2 linked regions of the Longimicrobium terrae genome follow. The protein of the gene in region 2 interacts with the protein of the main gene of each other region in a pairwise test. Links are inferred from orthologs where the notes say so. Each region holds a gene or a part of one and is shown on either strand. Other genes may lie near its edges.

The links.
Region 1: the proteins of HNQ61_RS09190 (region 2) and topA interact in binary tests that used the Escherichia coli proteins (3 or more experiments, as listed by UniProt). The link is inferred for Longimicrobium terrae from one-to-one orthologs.

The regions. Positions count from the first base shown.
Region 1 is NZ_JACHIA010000024.1:19,294-22,959, reverse strand. Bases 310-3,665 are described here. They hold topA (type I DNA topoisomerase), read right to left. Parts: upstream 3,288-3,665; coding sequence 510-3,287; downstream 310-509. Other genes in these bases: HNQ61_RS24630 (shikimate kinase), read right to left, coding at 3,312-3,665. In the rest of the region: more of HNQ61_RS24630, read right to left, coding at 3,666-3,666. UniProt on the Escherichia coli protein: Releases the supercoiling and torsional tension of DNA, which is introduced during the DNA replication and transcription, by transiently cleaving and rejoining one strand of the DNA duplex.
Region 2 is NZ_JACHIA010000004.1:76,324-79,410, reverse strand. Bases 199-2,975 are described here. They hold HNQ61_RS09190 (IMPACT family protein), read right to left. Parts: upstream 2,027-2,975; coding sequence 1,370-2,026; downstream 199-1,369. Other genes in these bases: HNQ61_RS09185 (inositol-3-phosphate synthase), read right to left, coding at 2,689-2,975; HNQ61_RS09195 (Minf_1886 family protein), read right to left, coding at 879-1,271; HNQ61_RS09200 (hypothetical protein), read right to left, coding at 524-721; HNQ61_RS09205 (NAD(P)H-hydrate dehydratase), read right to left, coding at 199-449. Outside these bases: more of HNQ61_RS09205, read right to left, coding at 1-198; more of HNQ61_RS09185, read right to left, coding at 2,976-3,087.

The sequences.
Region 1 (3,666 bases), on a different replicon or contig from region 2:
AGCAACTGCTCCCGGGAACGATCATCGGCGGGTGCCCGCCGGCCTCACGGGCGGCCCCCACCCGGGCCGGCACCACCGGCCCACCCTCCCCCAAAACAACCTGGGGGAGGGTTGGATGCGGCGGAGAGTCCTGCGCGATCCGGCGAGTTTCCCCGCGTGAGCGAGCGCCGTTGAGCGGTTGAATCCGCCGCTCCAACAGCGGGAACCCCCGACACCGGCCGCTTGCGGGTCCGGTTCGGGGCTTCGACCGCATCAGGAACCGCGACAGCGGGGATCGCGTCGCGAGCCGAACCCGTCGCCCGCGCCGAACGGCTCCCCCTCGCCCGCTTGCGGGAGAGGGGGCTGGGGGGAGAGGGGTGCCCGCCGCCGCGCCAAACCATCCGGAGCACACCGACGTGCAGTTCTCCCCTCATCCCGGCGCGGTTTGCACGGGGCGGGACCCCCAAACGCCGCGCCCTCCCCCGCGTTACGGGGGAGGGCCGGATCTCCTGCGACAGCCGGAACGTGGGCTACTTCTTCTTGGCCCCGCTCCTGGCGCTCGCGGCCTTGCTCCCCGCCGTGCGCGCCGTGGTCTTTGCCGCCGCCGTCCGCGCAGACGACGCCGTCTTGGATGCCGGCTTGCGGGCCGCCGGCTTCTTGGCCGCGCCGTCCGCCGTGTCCGCCGCCTTTTTCACGGGCGTCTTGGGGGCCGGCTTCTTGGCCGCGGGCGCCCCACGCTTGGCGCCGCGCTTGGGCGCCGGAGCGGCAAGCGCGCGCTCGGCCAGCAGCGGCACCGCCTGCTCCAGCGTCACTTCGTCCGGTCCTACCCCCTTGGGGAGCGAAGCGTTCACGGCGCCGTGCTTTACGTACGGCCCGTAGCGCCCCTCGAACAGCAGCACCGGCTCGCCGTCCGCCGGGTGCGCGCCCAGGGTGCGCAGCGGCTCGATCGCGGCACGCTGCCCGCGGCCGCCCTTGGGCTGCTTCAACAGCTCCAGCGCGCGGGGCAGTTCCACCGTGTACAGGTCGTCGTCCTTGGCCAGCGAGCGGAAGTCGCCGTCGTGCACCACGTACGGCCCGAAGCGCCCGGCGTTGGCCTGGATCTCCTTGCCCGTTTCCGGATGCACGCCCAGCGTCCGCGGCAGCGAAAGCAGCCGCAACGCGACCTCGAGCGTGGCATTGGTGGGGTTCATCCCCTTGGGCAGCGAGGCGCGCTTGGGCTTCTCCTTGCTCCCCTCGGGCGCCTGCCCGCGCTGCACGTACGGGCCGAACCGCCCCTGGAGGAGGTAGATCGGCTCGTTGGTGGCGGGATCGGTGCCCAGGATGTCCGGGCCCTCCGCCTTCTGGCGTACCAGCTGCTCCACCTGCTCGTCCGACAGGTCCGCCGGGGCGATGCCGTCGGGGATGGACGCGGTGACGGTCGCGCCGTCCGACTCCATCTCCACGAACGGGCCGAAGCGGCCGATGCGCACGCGCGCCGGGCACCCTTCCAGCGTCACCGTGCTGGCTTCACGCGGATCGATGGACTCCTGCCCGCGCTTGACCGTTTCGTCCAGCCCGTCAGGCCCAAGGAAGAACTGCTTGAGGTACGGCAGCCACTGGGCGTCGCCCTCGGCGATCTCGTCCAGCTCCTCCTCCATCCGCGCGGTGAAGTGCGTGTCCACCAGCGAGGGGAAGTTGCGCTCCAGCAGGCCCGTCACCGCAAAGGCGGTAAAGGTGGGGACGAGCTGGTTGCTCACCCGCTCCACGTAGCCGCGGTCGATCACCGTGCCGATGATGCTGGCGTAGGTGCTGGGCCGGCCGATCCCCTCCGCTTCCAGCGTCTTGACCAGTGTGGCTTCGGTGTAGCGCGCCGGCGGCTGCGTGGTGTGGCTCACCGCCTCCAGGTTGCGCAGCCCCAGCGCGTCGCCCCGGTTCAGCGGCGGCAGCGGCTCTTCGCGGTCTTCCAGCGCCGCATCCGGATCGTCCGATCCCTCCACGTACGCGCGAAAGAAGCCGGGAAAGTCGATGCGCTTGCCGGACGCGCGGAAGGTGGCGCCGTCCGCCTCGATCGTCGCCGTCAGGTACGTCAGGCGCGCTTCGGCCATCTGGCTGGCCACGGTGCGCTTCCAGATCAGGTCGTACAGGGCGCGCTCCACGCCGGCCAGGCGCAGTTCATCCACCGTGCGCATCTCCGTGCCCGCGGGGCGGATGGCCTCGTGCGCTTCCTGCGCGCCCTTGCTCTTGGTGGTGAACTGGCGCGGAGACGGGCTCAGGAACTCCTTGCCGTACAACCCCTCGATGCGGCTGCGCGACGCCTTGATGGCCTGGTCGGAAAGGTGGACGCTGTCCGTACGCATGTACGTGATGTGTCCCTCTTCGTACAGGCGCTGGGCCACCCGCATGGTGTCGCGGGCGGACAGGCGCAGCTTGCGGTTGGCCTCCTGCTGCAGCGTCGACGTCGTGAACGGCGGATAGGGCCGGCGCACGGTCGGCTTTTCCTCCGTTTCGCCCACCTTCCACTCCGACGCGCGCAGCCGCTCCTGCAGCGAACGCGCGTCTTCCTCACCCAGAAGGACGACGTCGCGCGACTTGAGCTGGCCCGTGTTCTCGTCGAAGTCGCGACCGGTGGCCACCCGCTTGCCGCCGACCATGGTCAGCACTGCGCCGAACGGGGTGATGCCGCGCAGCAGCGTGGCCTTGAGGTCCCAGTAGGTGGCGTTGCGGAAGGCGCGGCGCTCGCGCTCGCGGCGGACGAGCAGGCGCACGGCGACGGACTGCACGCGGCCGGCGCTGAGCCCGGTGCTGATCTTCTTCCACAGCAGCGGGCTCACCGTGTAGCCCACCAGACGGTCCAGGATGCGCCGCGTTTCCTGCGCGCGCACCAAGTCCTCGTCAATCTGCCGCGGGGTGGCGAGCGCCTGGCGGATGGCTTCGGGGGTGATCTCGTGAAAGACGATCCGCGTAACGGGCACCTTGGGTTCCAGCACCTGCACCAGGTGCCATCCAATGGATTCGCCCTCGCGGTCTTCGTCGGTCGCGACGATGAGTTCGCCCGCGTCCTTGAGCAGCGCCTTGAGCTCGGCGACGATCTTCCGCTTGCCGGCGGGCACCACGTAGAGCGGCTCGAACGAGTCGTCCACGTTCACGCCCAGGCGCGCCCACTCCTGGCCCTTGTACTTGGGCGGGATTTCGGTGGCGGATTCGGGAAGGTCGCGGACGTGCCCCATGGACGCGGCCACCACGTACCCCGCGGGAAGGAATCCCCGGATCGTCTTCGCCTTGGTGGGCGATTCGACCACCACCAGCCGCTTGTCTTTCTTGACCGCCATGAATCGATCGTGAGAGATGCGCCCTCAGCGGGGCGCGAGGCCCCGGGCGCGTAGTGCCGAGTGGATATCGTCCGCCAGTGCGGGCACGGAGCGGCCGTCGGTCATCAGGTGCAGTTCCGCCCGGGAGTACAGCGGTTCGCGCTCGCCCAGGAGCCTGCGGACGGCTCCGGCCGGGTCGGGGCCGGCGAGCAAGGGCCGTTCCCCCGGCGAGGCAGACGCGCGGCGCACCGCCTCGTCCACGCTCACCCGCAGCCAGACGGAAAGCGTGTCGGGCCCCAGGCTGTCCAGCAGCGCGGGACGGGTGATCCACCCGCCGCCGGGGCTCAGTACGACCTCCGTCCGCCCCGCGATCCGGGCCGTGGCCGCGGCCTCCAGCGCG
Region 2 (3,087 bases):
GCCGAATCGTTCATCGCGCGGATCACAAGCGCGTACGCCTCGCGCGGCGCCCCGGTCGCCCCCGTCCCCAGCAGACCATCCACGATGGTCGCCGCGCCGCCGAACGCCTCCGCCGCGCCCTCCGCCGGAACGACCGGAATCCGCCATCCATGCAGCAGCGCCTCATCCGGCATCCGCGATCCCGCCTGGACGGCGATCACGTCGCGCCCCCACGCCGCCAGCGTCCGCGCGAGCACCAGCGCATCGCCGCCGTTGTTGCCGCTCCCCACGGCGACCGCGACGCGTCCATGGGGATACAGGCGATCGACCACGGAAGCGGCGGCGCGGGCGGCGGTTTCCATCAGCACGCGCTCGGGAATGCCGGTGCGCCGGATGGTCGACGAATCCCACGCGCGCATCTCGTCCGCGGTCAGAACGGGGACGTCGGTGGATCCACTGAAACGGGACATGAACAGGCGCCGGTGGATGAGAGAAAGCCCACGGCACCGGTGGGCGCCGTGGGCTGTCGACGGATGGGGCCCGGCTACTTGAAGCTCTGGCCGATGGTGCGGCCGAAGCTGATTTCGCCGTTGTCGATGCGGATGTTGAAGCCGCACTCCGGGTTGGTGCACACCCAGGCCTTGTAGGTGATGGGTGCCCCTTCGCGGCCGTAGTCCGAAAGCGGCAGCAGAACGCCTTCGTCGCACTTGCGGCACTGCGGAAACTCGCGCTCGTCCGGCATGGCACGTCCCCTCCCCCTCAGGTTCCCACCCACCCACGGTCGCCGAGCCGGTGCGCCCTCGCACGCGGACGTGGCGGGGCGCCGCAAGGGCTGTTCCATGGATGGTGCCAGATCCCCGCCCGGAGAGCGGGTGTTTTGGGGAGGACGAACCGGCGGATCAGGTCTGCAGTTCCCGGGGCGCGCACCAGGGATAGTTGTTCTCGAACGCTTCGCAAAAGCAGAACACGTCCTCGAAGTCGTGGACGCAGTCGCCGTCCTGCTTCACCAGCACGCCGCACTCCACCAGAGCGAACACGATTTCGCCCAGGTCGCGGGTGGAGCGGATGCCCCAGAACTCCAGGACGCTGCGGGCCATGAGCCCGAACCGCTCCATAGCCAAGTCGCGGCACCCTTCGGCCAGCTCGCGGCCGGTGATGTGCCGGGCCTCTCCCGCGCGCTCAATGGTGAAGTGAAGGGCGGCGAGAAGGAAAAGGTAGGCGGTTTCGTTGTACGCGGGATTGCGTTTCCTCAACCGCTCCATGATCGGCTCGGCGAGCACGGCTCCATCCATCCGTGGTTCTCCTTCAGGTCCTGCGGGCGCGAATCGGCCGCGAGGCGCGGCCGGTACGGAAAGTGTGGGTTCCGCAAACCAGCGCGGAACGGGTACGGCTAGGAATACGCCGATCCGGAGTCCGCGTTCCGATACAGGGTCGTTTCGCCCTCCCGCTCCGGCGTCACGGAGCCCGCCGTCGCCTCCCTGAGCTCGTCCACAAGCGCCGCCACACGGCCCCGCGGCACGGAAACGCGGATGATTCCGGCGCTGCCGCCCTCCGCGTATCCGTGCTCCATTTCCTCCGCCCCCGCGCGCTCCACCGCCCGCATGACCGCCGCCGTGTGCGCGTACGCGTAGGGGATGGCCAGCCGCTCGGCGTACGTTCCCCGCAGCCGCGGCGCCGCCTGCAGTGCCTGCGCGGCCGCGTCGCCGTACGCGCGCACCAGCCCGCCCACGCCCAGCTTGGTTCCGCCGTACCAGCGCGTGACGATGACGATGCAGTCCGTGACGCCCGCGCCCTCGATGGCGGCCAGGATGGGGGCGCCGGCGCTGCCGCCGGGCTCGCCCGCGTCGTTGGCGCGCCGCACGCCGTCGCGCATCAGCCAGGCGGAGCAGTTGTGGGTGGCGTCCCAGTGCAGCTTCTCACGCGCGGCCAGCACGGCCCGCGCCTGGGCCTCGCTGGCGGCGGGCGCGGCGAGGGCCAGAAAGGTGGAGGCCTTTTCCCGGAACTGCGCCTCCGCGGGCGTGGCGAGGGTCAGAAAAGTGTCAGACAAACGGAAGTGCGTGAGTGCGGGGTGCTGGGTGCGTGAGTGCGAAAAGAAGGGGCTCGGTGTGCGTGGCGGGCTTCGCGGGCGGCCCCCACCCGGGCCGGCACCACCGGCCCACCCTCCCCCAAAAAAGACTGGGGGAGGGTTGGGACGGGGCCGCGGGTTCGGCGCGGAGAGCGGGGTTTGGCCCGCGCCGACACTGTCCTGAGCGAATGAATCCGCCGCTCAAACAGCGGGAACCCCCGACACCGGCCGCTGGCGCGTCCGGTTCGGGGCTTCAACTGCCTGGGGAGTGGCGACCATCTCTCGGGCGCAGTCCGCGGAGGCGGACTTCGTGTATTTCGAGGCGCGGTTTCAACCGCCGGACCGAGAACCGCCCCGCGCGCCACATTCTCGTCCCGCGCCGAACTGGGGTGTGCCCCCTCTCCCACATCTGTTCGTGGGAGAGGGTCGCCGTGCGCAGCACGCGGGGTGAGGGCTCCCCGCCTGCCGCCGCGCCGATCCCTGCCGGCCCCGAGCACATCCGCCCCCCACTCTCGTACTCTCGTACTCCCCTTCCCTCGCACTAACGCACTCACGCACCCCGCACTCACGCACTTCCCCTAAAAAAGCCGGCCCCGCGACATGCGCGGGGCCGGCTTCATCCATCCCTCACGCCGGCGAAGTCCTCAGACCCCGGCCATCGTGTTCGCGTCCTCGAGGTAGTAGTCCAGCCCCAGGTGCGTGATCTGGTCCTCGCCCATCATCCAGCGCAGCGTGTTCTTCAGCTTCATCTGCTGAATGAACAGGTCGTGCTCCGGATACAGCCCCTCGGCCGCCAGCGGGCTCTTGAGGTAGAACGACAGCCACTCCTGAATGCCGCCCATCCCCGCGCGCGAGGCCAGGTCCAGGAACAGCGCCAGGTCCAGCACGATGGGCGCGGCCAGGATGCTGTCGCGGCACAGGAAGTCCACCTTGATCTGCATCGGGTAATCCAGCCACCCGCGGATGTCGATGCTGTCCCACCCTTCCTTGGCGTCGCCGCGCGGCGGATAGTAGTTGATCCGCACCACGTGGCTGAACTTGCC